DNA from 4 places in the Streptomyces sediminicola genome. Region 2 is predicted to be linked to each of the others. Evidence: riboswitches for the same ligand, from Rfam matches in the RefSeq annotation. Region 2 holds a riboswitch; each other region holds the start of a gene.

Region 1 (3,199 bases), 2.0 Mb from region 2:
GTACCAGCGCCCCCGGCGACCGCCGCTGCCCGCCGGGCGCACGAGGAAGCCCAGCAGCCACACCACGAGGACGATGACGGCGATCCACCACAACGCCTTGAGGGCGAAACCCGCACCGAAAAGAATCAGGGCCAGCAGAAGAACGAGAAGCAAGGGAACCATCTTTTATCCACCTCCGCTCCTTCGAGTGCCCGCACTTCGCGCCCATACGCCGGGAAATCACGGGACAAGGATCAGACGGCCCTTCACCTCACCGTCTTCCAGCCGCCGGTGGGCCCGTGCCGTCATCGACAGCGGCAGGCGGTCGGCGACGCGCGGGCGCCAGGGCGTCCCGCGCAGCAGGCGCACCACCTGCCGGGCGGCGCGGGCGAGGTCGTCGGTGGTGGCGTTGCTGAGGGCGAAGCCCACGATGCTCGCGTCCTTGGTGTAGAGCCGGCCGAGCGGCAACGGGGCCGCGGCGCCGCCCAGTCCGACCATGGCGACGAGCCGGCCGCGGGGCGCGAGCAGGTCGACGGCGTCGGCCGGGTCGGCCCGGCCGGAGGTGTCGAGGTGGACGTCGCAGCCGTCGGGCAGGGCCGCGCGCAGCCGTTCGCCCAGGCCGGGGGCGCGGTGGTCGAGGACCTCGGCGGCGCCGAGGGCGCGTACCGCGGCGGCGTCCTCGGCGCGTGCGGTGGCGATCACCCGGGCGCCGGCCGAGGCGGCGAGGGCCACGGCGGCGCCGCCGACGTTGCCGGCCCCGCCGCCGACGTACACGGTCTCCCCCGCCGTCAGCCGCCCGTGCCGGAAGAGCGCCAGCCAGGCCGACGCGGCCGGGTGGGCCGCCGCCACCAGGTGCTCGGGGTCGAGGTCGGGCGGTGCGGCGTAGAGCCGGTCGGCGGGGACCGTGGCGTACTCGGCGCAGGCGCCCTGCCGGCCGGCGTGGCCCAGGCTGTTGCACCACACCCGGTCCCCCGGCCGGAAGCCCACCGCGCCGCTCCCGGTGGCGGCCACCTCGCCGACGAGGTCGCGGCCGACGACGAACGGGAACGGCAGCGGGGTCGGGTAGGCCCCGGAGCGTACGAAGGTGTCCACGGGGTCGACGGCCACGGCCCGGACGCGGACCAGCACGTCGGTGGGCCCGACGGGCGGGACGGGCAGCGGCCCGTGACGGATGCCCTCCGCCGGGCCGACGGAGTCGATGTACGCGGCCCGCATCTGGGCGGGCACGGTTTCGGCCATGCTTCCTCCTCCGACGCCCCGCCCTCGCGGTCCACGCTCTCACGTACCCACCGGCGACGGCTCGCCTCCGTCCGCCGACCACGCCGATCCGGCCCCCGCGGCTGAGGGCTCGTGCGCTGTGCCCGCCGCCCCGGCGGCCGGCGGTGCGGGCCGAGCACCGCGCGGACGAGGGCGGTGTCGCCCGGTCCGCCCCTCCCGCCTCCGCCGCCGCTCCCGCCCGGCCCCGGAAGACGGTCGGCAGGCGGGGCGGCGGGTTCCCGGCCGGGAGCGGGAAATCGCGGTCCCGGCGCCTCGCCGTCACCTGAGGGAACGTAGGATCGTCGGGTCATCGCCGCGACGGGAGACAGGAAGCCGGTGTGAATCCGGCACGGTCCCGCCACTGTGACCGGGGAGTGCAACCCTTCGACATGCCACTGCGCGCCGCGCGGGAAGGCGGGGGGAACGTCGATCCGGGAGTCAGGACACTGGCCTGTCGCGGGCCCGTTCCGAGGAGCGCGGACTCCCCAGGAGGCTTCACGTGTATTCCGGCATGCCCCCTTCCCTGCGACCGCCGTCCCCCGCCAGGCGGCGCCGCCCGGCCCGCGCCGCCGGCGCACTCGCCCTGGCGGCCGTCCTGCTCACCGCGGGCTGCGGCACCTCCCCCGGCACCGGCGGGGACGCGAAGGCCACGGCGTCCGCTCCGGCGGGCTTCCCCGTGACCGTCGACAACTGCGGTGTCACGACCACGTACGACAGACCGCCGTCCCGCGCGGTCACCATCCACCAGCACCCGGCGGAACTGATGCTCTCCCTCGGGCTGAAGGACCGGATGGTGGGCACCGCCTTCCCCGACTCCGCCGTCCTGCCCGAACTGCGGGAGGACTTCGCGTCCGTCCCCGAACTGGCCAAGCGGGAGCCGTCCTTCGAGGCGATCCTGGAGGCGGAGCCCGACTTCGTCTACGGCGGTTACGGCAGCGCGTTCGCGGAGAAGGAGGGCCGCTCCCGCACGGCGTTCGCCGACGCCGGGATCGACACCCACCTCAATCGCGAGTACTGCGGCCGGGACAAGGTGACGATGGAGGACACCTACGAGGAGATCCGCACCATCGGCCGGATCTTCGGGGTGTCCGAACGCGCCGACCGTCTCGTCGCCGGCCTCCGCGCCCGCGTGGACGAGGCCGCCGCCGCGGTCCGGGACGCGCCCACCGTGCCCGTCTTCGTCTACGACAGCGGCGACAAGAGCGCCTTCACCGCCGGCGGCAAGGGCCTCGGCACCGACCTGATCCGGCTGGCCGGCGGGAAGAACGTCTTCTCCGACCTGGACGAGGTCTTCGGCGACGTCTCCTGGGAACAGGTGGTCGAGCGCCGGCCCGAGGTCATCGCCATCTACGACTACGCCGGTGCCGGCAGCGTCGAGCAGAAGAAGGAGTTCCTGCTGTCGCAGCCCGCGCTCGCGGACGTGCCCGCGGTGCGCGAGAAGCGGTTCGTGGTCCTGCCGCTGACCGCGACGCTCGTCGGGGTCCGCTCCGCGCACCTGGTCGAGGACCTGGCCCGCGGGCTGCACCCCGCGAGCTTCCGGTGACGGCTCCCGCCCCGCGGACCCCCACCACGGCCCCCGGGCCCGTCCGGCACCCCGGCCGGACGGGCCTGGCCGCGACGGTGGCGGTCCTCGTCGTGCTGCTGCTGGCCTCCCTGACGGCGGGGCTGGCGATCGGCTCGGTGCGGGTGCCGCCCGGCCAGGTCTGGGGCATCGTGACGCACGCGCTGGGCGCCGACTGGGGGGCGCCCGACTGGACGCGGGCCCGGGAGACGATCGTCCTCGACGTCCGGGCGCCGCGCGTGGTCCTCGGGGCCGTGACCGGCGCCGGGCTCGCGGTGGTGGGCACCGCCCTCCAGGCGCTGGTGCGCAATCCGCTGGCCGAGCCGTACCTGCTGGGCGTCTCCTCCGGGGCGTCGCTCGGGGCGGTCTCGGTGATCGTGTTCGGGATCTCCGTCTTCGGTG
Region 2 (3,199 bases):
GGAGTCGAAGGGCATGCGGAGCCGGAAGAAGACGTCCTGGAGGCCCATCGCACCCAGGCCCACCGGGCGCCAGCGGGTGTTGGAGCGGGCCGCCTGCTCGGTCGGGTAGAAGTTGATGTCGACGACCCGGTCGAGGAAGGTGACCGCGGTGCGGACGGTGGTGTCCAGCCGCTCCCAGTCGATGTCGTCGCCGCTCACGAAGGCGCCCAGGTTCACCGAGCCCAGGTTGCAGACCGCGCTCTCCCCGTCGCTGGTGACCTCCAGGATCTCCGTGCAGAGGTTGGAGGAGTGGATGACGTGGCCCGGTTCGGCGGTCTGGTTGGAGGTGCGGTTGGAGGTGTCCTTGAAGGTCATCCAGCCGTTGCCGGTCTGCGCCAGGGTGCGCATCATGCGGCCGTACAGCTCGCGGGCCGGCAGCGTCTTGCGGGCCAGGCCGGCCGCCTCCGCCGCGCGGTAGGCCGCGTCGAACTCCTCGCCGTACAGGTCCGGCAGCTCCGGCACGTCCGAGGGCGAGAACAGCGACCAGGTGCCGTCGGCGTCGACGCGCCGCATGAACTCGTCCGGGATCCAGTGCGCGAGGTTCAGGTTGTGGGTGCGGCGGGCGTCCTCGCCGGTGTTGTCCCGCAGCTCCAGGAACTCCTCGATGTCGGAGTGCCAGGTCTCCAGGTAGACCGCCGCCGCGCCCTTGCGCCGCCCGCCCTGGTTGACCGCGGCGACGGAGGCGTCGAGCGTCTTCAGGAAGGGGACGATGCCGTTGGAGTGCCCGTTGGTGCCGCGGATCAGCGAACCCCGGGAGCGGACGCGGGAGTAGGCGAGGCCGATGCCGCCGGCGTGCTTGGAGAGCCGGGCGACCTGGAGGTAGCGCTCGTAGATGGAGTCCAGCTCGTCCCTGGGGGCGTCCAGGAGGTAGCAGGACGACATCTGGGCGTGCCGGGTGCCGGAGTTGAAGAGGGTGGGGGAGGAGGGCAGGTAGTCGAGCCGGCTCATCAGCCCGTAGAGCGCGGCGACCTCGGCCACCGAGCGGTCCGAGTCGTCCGCGGCGAGACCGGCGGCGACGCGCAGCATGAAGTACTGGGGCGTCTCGACGACCTTGCGGGTGATCGGGTGCCGCAGCAGGTAGCGGCTGTGCAGGGTGCGCAGGCCGAAGTAGCCGAAGCGGTCGTCGGCGTCCGGGTCGACGAGCGCGTCCAGGCGCTCGGCGTGCAGCCGGACGAACGCGGCGGTGCGGTCCGCGATCAGCCCCTCGCGGTGACCGGTGGCGACCGACTCGGTGAAGGACGTGACGCCCTGGGAGGCCGCCTCGGCGCGGATGCCGAGGGTGAGCAGCCGGGCCGCCAGCCGGGAGTAGACCGGGTCCTCCGAGATCAGTCCGGCCGCCGCCTCCGTGGCGAGGTCCCGCAGCTCCGCCTCGTCGGCCCGCGCGGACCGGCCGCGCAGCGCGGCGGCGGCGACCCGGCCGGGGTCGGCGTCGGGGAGGTCGGCGGTCAGCGCGGTCAGGGTCCGCAGCAGCGCGGCACCGGGTCCGTCGGGTTCCGCGGACACGGGGGTCGCTGAGGCCGGATCGGCTGGCGCGATGGTCACGTGGGGCACTCCCTCGCTCGGCACGGGGCCTGGCGGAGGGCGGAGGCAGCTCACGAGCGCACGGGGGCGTCGCGTCCACCGGCCCATTCCACGAGGCCCGGACGTCATGGCACCCTGGCCGGACGGCCGGGGCGCACTGTCGGCAGGTCCTCGGACTGAAGCCTGTGCGGGCCACGCGAACACGCACAAGTACACCGTTGCGGGACAGTTCCGGATTCACACCGGATTCCCCTGCGGCGACAGCGAGCATGAGCATACATCTTGTGCCAGGCCCCGGGAGCACCCCCAGATGTTGTGTCAGGCTGGTATCGGAGGGGCGACGCGGGGTGAGTAGAGTGACCCCCGGACCGTGCGTCCGGGACACCCCCGGGCCCGCCGCCGGGCGGGCTTCGGACCGGGCCGACGGGCTTGCCCGGGCCCGGGCACGGGGCCTTCCGCGGGCGTCCGGCGGACGCGCCCGTACGGCCGTCGGCGCCCCGGGGACACGCCCGGCAGGCGCCCGTCCCCGCAGCACGGCGCCCCGGCACGCCGACCGCGTCGGGCCGGCACGCCGAACCGGCCCCGGAGGCGCCGGGCCGGTTCGCCGCGGACAACCCGAGGGGCCCGGCACGCCGAGCCGGCCCGCCCCGGGGCGTTCCGAAGGCCCCCCGACACGCCCGGCGGCCCTCGGCCCCGCCCTTCGTCTTGCCGTCAGCGTGTCGGTTCCGCCGTGGCCGGGGGCAGCTCCGCCTCGACGCCGGGATCGCCCACGTCCGCCGTGTAGTCGCCGGGGCGGGTCTCGTCGACGCCCTCGGGGGCACCCGCGGCCTTGAACAGGACCGTCGCCACCACGGTCACGAGGACGTTGAGCACGAACGCGGTGAGCCCGATGTAGCCGATCTCCCCGATGCCCGGGATCTCCTTCGCCGAGCCCCCGAAGTGCTTCTGCGTCGGCGAGGCCACCCCGTACGCGGCGACCGTGCCGTAGACCATGCCCACCGCCCATCCGGCGAGCAGCGCCCAGCGGTGGAACCAGCGGGTGAACAGGCCGCCGACCAGCGCCGGGAAGGTCTGCAGGATCCAGATGCCGCCGAGGAGCTGGAAGTTGATGGCGACCGTCTTGTCCATGCCCAGCACGAAGACCAGCGCGCCCACCTTCACCAGCAGCGACACCACCTTGGACACCCGCGTCTCCTGGTGCGGCGTGGCGTCCGGCCGGATGAAGTCCCGGTAGATGTTGCGGGTGAACAGGTTGGCCGCGGCGATGGACATGATGGCCGCCGGGACCAGCGCGCCGATGCCGATCGCCGCGAACGCCACGCCCGCGAACCAGTCCGGGAACATGTCCTCGAAGAGCTGCGGGATCGCCAGTTGCCCGTTGCTCACCCGGACCCCGGCGGCGATCGCCATGAAGCCGAGCAGGGCGAGCATGCCGAGCATCAGCGAGTACAGCGGCAGGATCGTGGTGTTGCGGCGGATCACCTCGCGGCTGCGCGAGGAGAGCGTCGCGGTGATCGAGTGCGGGTACATGAAGAGCGCGAGCGCCGAGCCGAGCGCCAGCGTGGCGTACGTCCACCGGCCCGCCTCGCCGGGTGCCAGCGCGCCCCGAGGCTGCCCGGTGGCCGGGTCGGTCTGCTCG
Region 3 (3,199 bases), 4.3 Mb from region 2:
CACCGGGGCGAAACCGCCGTCCTGACCGCTGCGGGGCATACCGGGCACCGTCGCACCGTAAAATCGTGCTTCCACCAGGCAGTTGAGTGAAGGAGACACGAGGCCGGCATGTTCGACGCGCTGAAGAACCTCAAGGACAAGGACGCCCTGAAGAACCTGAAGGAGAAGGCCGAGGAGGTCGCCGGCACGCACGGCGACAAGATCTCGGACGGACTGGAGAAGGTCGGCGAGTTCGTCGACGGCAAGACCCGCGGCAAGCACAGCGACAAGATCGACACGGCGGTCGACAAGGCGCAGGACTTCGTCGGGAAGCTGGGCGACAAGGACGAGAAGGGCGACAAGGACGGCAAGGACGAGAAGAAGTCCTGACCGGCCGCTCCCCCGTCGCGCCGCTCCCGCTCCCGGGCCCGAGGGCTGTTCGGAGGTCCGGGAGGAGGCGGTGCGGCGGGCGGGGCGTCCGGCGTGCGGGTCGGGTGCGGGCGCGGCCCGCAGGTCCTTCCGGGAGACCTTGCCGACACCGGTCCGCGGGAACTCGGTCACGAACGCGACGCGGTCGGGCACCTCGTACGCGGCCGGCCCCCGTTCGTGGACGAAGCGTGTGATCGCCACCGGCCGGGGCCGTTCGGCGCCGGAGCGCAGGATGACGTAGGCGCAGGTGCGTTCGCCGAGGTGGGGGGCGGGTTCGAGGTGGTCCGGTGGCCGCGCCGGCGACGGCCCCCGCCTGAACGCGGGGCGGACCGCCCCCGCCGGGCGGGGTCGCGGGCCCGGCGGCGAGAGCCGCGGCGCCCGTCCCGGGCGGCGGCGTGCGACCGTCCCGCGACCCGGTGGCGTGGATCCGCCCGGCCGTCGCGGCGTCCCGCCGGGGAACCGTCTGCCGCGCCGGGGCGGGGGCCGCACCGCACCTTCCGCACGACGCCGTGGGGCGGCACCGGTGCCCGGCGGGTGTCCACGCCGCCATCCGCATGGCGGACGTGTCGCCCGCCCAAGGGCGTGGGCGTCTAGGGTGGGCGGTGCAGCTGGTTCGCCCCGTCCGCCAGGCGGGATGCGTCGCAAGAGGGAACCCGGTGGGAATCCGGGACTGCCCCGCAGCGGTGAGCGGGAACGACCGCCGTCATGAGCACTGGGCCGAAGGGCCTGGGAAGCGACGGTCAGTAGGTGTCCTCCTCGGTGACCGAGAAGGACGTGCCCGCGAGTCCGAAGACCTGCCACCTGCCCGAGCGCGCACCCCGCGCGCCCGGACATCCCGGTGACCTCGAGGGCGGGTCGGCGTACACACCAGACGGACGAGCGCGGCGGACCGGCGTGCTGTCGTCCCGTCCGGTCCGTCACCCCTTCGCGCACTCGTCCCGTCGCCGGGACCTCAGGGATCCATCTCGCGAAGGAGATCTCCGTGACCACCGAGTCCGCAGCCGCGGCAGCACGGGCCACCGTGTACGGCTACCCCCGTCAGGGCCCGAACCGGGAACTGAAGAAGGCGGTCGAGGGCTACTGGAAGGGCCGCGTCGGCGCCGACGCCCTCCACGCCACCGCCGCCGCACTGCGCCGCGACAACCGGCGGCGACTCGCCGAGGCCGGCATCCACGAGGTGCCCACCGGCGACTTCTCGTACTACGACCACGTGCTCGACACCACCGTCATGGTCGGTGCCGTGCCGGAACGGCACCGTGCCGCCGTCGCCGCCGACCCGCTGGACGGCTACTTCGCCATGGCCCGCGGCACCCAGGAGGTGGCGCCGCTGGAGATGACCAAGTGGTTCGACACGAACTACCACTACCTGGTGCCCGAACTGGGCCCCGACACCGTGTTCACCGCCGACTCCTCCCGGCAGGTCGCCGAGGTGCGCGAGGCCCTCGCGCAGGGCCTCGCCCCCCGGCCGGTCCTGGTCGGACCGGTCACCTACCTGCTGCTCGCCAAGCCCGCGCCCGGCGTCGCCGAGGGGTTCGACCCGCTCACCCTGCTGGACCGGCTGCTGCCCGTCTACGCCGAGGTGCTGGCCGACCTGCGCGCGGCGGGCGCCGCGTGGGCCCAGCTCGACGAACCCGCCCTGGTCCAGGACCGCACGCCGGCCGAACTGAACGCGGCCGGGCGGGCCTACCGCGACCTCGGCGGACGGGAGGACCGGCCCCGGCTGCTGGTCGCCTCCTACTTCGACCGGCTCGGGGACGCGCTGCCGGTGCTGGCGAAGGCGCCGGTCGAGGGGCTGGCGCTGGACTTCGCCGAGGCCGCCGCGGGCAACCTGGACGATCTCGCCGCCGTGGGCGGGCTGCCGGGCAAGCGGCTCGTCGCGGGCGTCGTCGACGGCCGCAACGTGTGGGTCAACGACCTCGCCCGCTCACTGACCACTCTCGGCACGCTGCTGGGCCTGGCCGGCCGGGTCGACGTCTCCGCCTCCTGCTCCCTGCTGCACGTGCCGCTGGACACCGCCGACGAGCGGGACATCGATCCGCAGATCCTGCGCTGGCTCGCCTTCGCCCGGCAGAAGACCGCCGAGATCGTCACCCTGGCCCGCGGCCTCGCCCACGGCACCGACGCCATCGCCGCCGAACTCGCCGCCAACCGGGCCGACCTGGCCTCCCGCGCCGACTCGCCGATCACCCGGGACCCGGCGGTGCGCGCCCGCGCCGCGGCCGTGACCGACGCCGACGGGCGCCGCTGCCTGCCCTACGCGGAGCGGACCGCCGCCCAGCGCGCCCGCCTCGGCCTGCCGCTGCTGCCGACCACGACGATCGGCTCGTTCCCGCAGACCACGCAGGTGCGGACGGCCCGCGCCGACCTGCGGGCCGGGCGGATCGGCCGGCCCGAGTACGAGGAGCGGATGCGGACCGAGGTGCGGGAGGTCGTCTCGTTCCAGGAGAAGGCCGGTATCGACGTGCTGGTGCACGGCGAACCCGAGCGCAACGACATGGTGCAGTACTTCGCCGAGCGGCTCACCGGCTACCTGGCGACCCGCAACGGCTGGGTCCAGTCGTACGGCACCCGGTACGTGCGCCCGCCGGTGCTGGCCGGTGACATCGCGCGCCCCGCGCCGATGACGGTGACCTGGACGACGTACGCCCAGTCGCTGACCGGCCGTCCCGTCAAGGGCATGCTCACCGGTCCGGTGACGATGCTCGCGTGGTCCTTCGTCAGGGACGACCAGCCGCTCGGCGAGACCGCCCGCCAGGTGGCCCTCGCCCTGCGGGACGAGGTCGCGGACCTG
Region 4 (3,199 bases), 1.9 Mb from region 2:
GGCGCGGTCAGGCAGCAGTCGCCGCAGGGGCGTCCCGCCGGGGCCCGGTAGTAGAGGCAGCAACTCCGGCGGCGGAAGGCGAGGTTCGCCCCGGCGAGCCGGCCCGTGCCGGTGAGCGGCGGCCTGCCGAGCAGGTCGGCCGTGAGGGCGGCGAGCACGCCACGGAGGCCGGGATGGGCGGCGAGCAGGGCGCGGGCCGCCTCGGCGAGCGCGGAGGCGGCGTTGCCGTCGAGCAGGCGGTGCGCGATGCGCGGGTGCGGCCCGGCGGCGAAGGCCCGGAGGTGGGCGTGGACTTGGCCGGCGAGCGCGCCGGCGGGGTCCGGGAGGGCGGCGGCGTGCCAGCCGGCGGCGCGGGGCAGGCGCAGCGCGGGCCCGTCGTCGGCGCGTTGCAGTGCGGTGAGGTCCGGGACGATGCCGTGGACCACGGTGCAGGCCAGGGCGGGCGACCACAGCCGGGCGACGTGTCCGAGGTGGGCGATGGAGAGGCCGACGCGGGGTTCCGGGGCGCGGTGGCGCTCGGCGACCGCGCGGGCCAGGTCGGCGAAGCCACGGGCGTAGGCGGCGCCCACGGGGTGCCAGCCCTCGGCGGGGCCGCCCACGGTGAGGGCGAAGAAGCCGCCGTACCGGGCGACGTCGGCCAGGGCGGCGGTCACGCTCGCCTCGTCGGCGCGGGCGGCGGCGGGCGGGGACGCGGACACGGCGCGGCCTCAACGGGCCGCGCGGCGCGGCGGCGTGAAGGCGTACAGGTCGAGGATCTCGGGGCGGTCCGCGATGCCGGGGCCGCCCGCGCGTATCCAGGCGAGGACGTCCTCGGTGGCGTACGGGTCGTTGACCAGGCCCAGCCAGACGGGGCGGGCGCCGGCCGCGCGGCCGGCGGCGGAGGGCTGGACCACGATGACGTTGGCCTGGTCGCAGACGTCCAGGCAGGTGGAGACGCGGACGGGGACCTCCGCGCGCAGGCGTGCGGTCTGTGCGGCGTGGTCGCCGCTCACCTTGGGCGTGCCGCAGCAGCAGTCCCGGCAGACGACGACCCGGCAGGGCGGGGCGCCGTAGGCGGTGGAGGGGGTCGTGCGGGAGGCGGAGTGGGCGGCGGGGGCCGCCTCGCCGGGTGACGCGGGCATGGCGCATCGGTCCTCTCCCCGGGGAGATCCGCCCCGGCGTCCGTGGAGGGGCGACCGCGTGAGTCTCCTGGCTCTCGGGTCGATGCTCGCCCCGGCCTTCCCGCCCGCGGGTGTGCGGGCCGTGGCCTCGAACGGGGTCCGCTCGCCGATCACAGTGGCGGGACCGCGCCGGATTTCCACCGGCTTCCTCGGTTCGCCGTCGCCTTGTCGCGGGCCATCCTCGCATCCGGTACGGCTCCGCGTCATCCGGATGGGCGAGCCGTACCGGCGGGACGGGACGGGCCGAGCACGGCGGGACCGTGGTCCGGCGTGGCTTCCGGCCCGGGGTGCCCTACCCGAACCCGCGCCCGGTTCCTTCCGCACACCGGCCCGCGGTGGTTCCCGGCCCGGCGCCCCTCGGGGCGCACGCCCGGACCGGCACGGCGCGGCAGACCAACCTCGGGGCGCACGCCCGGACCCCGCCCGGTTCCCGGCCCGGCACGGAAGTCCGGCCCTGGGGACGCACGCCCGGCCCGGTGCACGCGCCCCGCGCCACCCCACCCCGCCCCGCCCCGCCCCGCCCCGGGCACCCTCCCGACCGTCCCGGGGCTCACATCCCACGCCGGGGCGGGCTCGGGGAGGGAGCCCGTGCGGCACGGCGGTCAGGACCATGCCGCACGGGCGGTTCAGCGGGCCCGTGTGTTCCGCGGCGGGCCCGGTCCCGCTCAGGTGGCCGGACCGCCCCGCGTGGTGATCCGGGTGACGGCTTCGAGCGTCAGGGCACGGTCGTGCGGTTCCCGGTCCAGGGCCCGGTGCAGGGTCAGCCCCTCGATGAGGGCGTCGAGTTGGCGGGCCGTGTCCGGGTCGAAGTGCGCTTCCAGGCGGACCCGGCTGTGCCGCATCCAGGTGTGGGTGAGTTCGCGGTAGGAGGGGGAGCGGGCCGCGAGGGTGTACAGCTCCTGGGTGAGGACGAGGTCGCGCCTGCTGCCCTCCGACAGGGCGTGCACGAGGTCGGCCACCGCCTCGCGGGCATGGTCCTGGTCGGCGACGCCGTCGAGGTGGGCGTCGAAGACGGCGACGATGTGGTCGATGAACCTGCCGAACGCCTCCCGCAGCAACCGGTCCATGCCGTTGAAGTGGTACGTCATGGACCCCAGCGGCACCTGGGCGCGCTGGGCGATCCTCCGGTGGGAGACCCGCGCGATGCCCTCCTCGGCGATGAGGTCGAGGGTGGCGGCGATGATGCGTTCGCGGCGCTGGGGGTCGGTGTGTCCGGTGGCCACGGCAGCGGGCTCACAGGGTCCGGACGGTGCGGGCCGGGTTGCCGACGGCGACGACACCGGGCGGCACGTCCTTGGTGACGACCGCTCCGGCGCCCACGACGGAGTCGTCGCCGATGGTGACGCCGGGCAGCACGATGGCGCCGCCCCCGATCCACACGTTGTCGCCGATGACGATGGGCCGGGCGGCCTCCAGTTTGTCCCTGCGCGGCCCCGGCTCCAACGGATGGGTCGGTGTGAGCAGTTGGACGTTGGGCCCGATCTGGCAGTCCTCACCGATGGTGATGGCGGCGACGTCCAGCGCAGTCAACTGGTAGTTGACGAAGGTGCGGGCACCGATGCTGATGTGGGTGCCGTAGTCGACGTACAGGGGCGGCCGGACCTGGGCCTCCTCCCCCAGCGAGCCGAGGAGTTCGGCGAGCAGCGGCCGGGCGGCGTCCGCGTCCTCGGCGAAGGCGGCCTGGTAGCGGGCGGCCAGCCGTACCGCCCGCTGCTGCATGCGGGCGATCTCGGGGTCGTCGGCGAGGTAGAGGTCGCCCGCACGCATGCGTTCGAGCTGGGTGCGCGGGTCCCCGGCGAAGTGGTCCGTCGGCATGCGTACGACCGTACACCCGGGAGTGTACGTACGTACCCTCGCCGCGCGAGTCGTCCGCCGTGGGCTTTCCGGCCGACCCGCCCCGCTCCCCCCGTCATGGCCCCGGCCCGCCCCACCCGCGCCCGCCCTCACTCCCCTGACCTCACGACCCTGACCTCACGGCCGCCGGGTGCGCAGCACCCCCGCCAGGGACACGACCAGGAGCCCGGCGAGGGGCACCACGA

The links. A riboswitch is a leader RNA that binds a small molecule or an ion and turns the genes downstream of it on or off. The one in region 2 is predicted to bind cobalamin.
Positions count from the first base shown of each region.
Region 1: it holds a riboswitch for cobalamin, as region 2 does, so the genes downstream of both, VM636_RS01330 (ABC transporter substrate-binding protein) here and VM636_RS10025 (ribonucleoside-diphosphate reductase subunit alpha) in region 2, are expected to answer to the same signal.
Region 3: it holds a riboswitch for cobalamin, as region 2 does, so the genes downstream of both, metE (5-methyltetrahydropteroyltriglutamate--homocysteine S-methyltransferase) here and VM636_RS10025 (ribonucleoside-diphosphate reductase subunit alpha) in region 2, are expected to answer to the same signal.
Region 4: it holds a riboswitch for cobalamin, as region 2 does, so the genes downstream of both, VM636_RS02140 ((2Fe-2S) ferredoxin domain-containing protein) here and VM636_RS10025 (ribonucleoside-diphosphate reductase subunit alpha) in region 2, are expected to answer to the same signal.

Region 1 covers NZ_CP144555.1:278,152-281,350, forward strand. Annotated here, with positions in the region: gene VM636_RS01320 (hypothetical protein) at 1-162, opposite strand, end outside; gene VM636_RS01325 (zinc-binding dehydrogenase) at 220-1,218, opposite strand; cobalamin riboswitch at 1,515-1,706, shown strand; gene VM636_RS01330 (ABC transporter substrate-binding protein) at 1,748-2,779, shown strand; gene VM636_RS01335 (iron ABC transporter permease) at 2,776-3,199, shown strand, end outside.
Region 2 covers NZ_CP144555.1:2,324,502-2,327,700, reverse strand. Annotated here, with positions in the region: gene VM636_RS10025 (ribonucleoside-diphosphate reductase subunit alpha) at 1-1,581, opposite strand, end outside; cobalamin riboswitch at 1,705-1,844, opposite strand; gene VM636_RS10020 (sodium:solute symporter family protein) at 2,272-3,199, opposite strand, start outside.
Region 3 covers NZ_CP144555.1:6,629,466-6,632,664, reverse strand. Annotated here, with positions in the region: gene VM636_RS29210 (metalloregulator ArsR/SmtB family transcription factor) at 1-25, shown strand, start outside; gene VM636_RS29205 (antitoxin) at 109-369, shown strand; partial or broken gene entE (2,3-dihydroxybenzoate-AMP ligase) at 481-684, opposite strand; cobalamin riboswitch at 1,018-1,208, shown strand; gene metE (5-methyltetrahydropteroyltriglutamate--homocysteine S-methyltransferase) at 1,391-3,199, shown strand, end outside.
Region 4 covers NZ_CP144555.1:463,291-466,489, forward strand. Annotated here, with positions in the region: gene VM636_RS02135 ((2Fe-2S)-binding protein) at 1-698, opposite strand, end outside; gene VM636_RS02140 ((2Fe-2S) ferredoxin domain-containing protein) at 708-1,121, opposite strand; cobalamin riboswitch at 1,182-1,311, opposite strand; gene VM636_RS02145 (TetR family transcriptional regulator) at 1,826-2,383, opposite strand; gene VM636_RS02150 (sugar O-acetyltransferase) at 2,394-2,975, opposite strand; gene VM636_RS02155 (MFS transporter) at 3,132-3,199, opposite strand, start outside.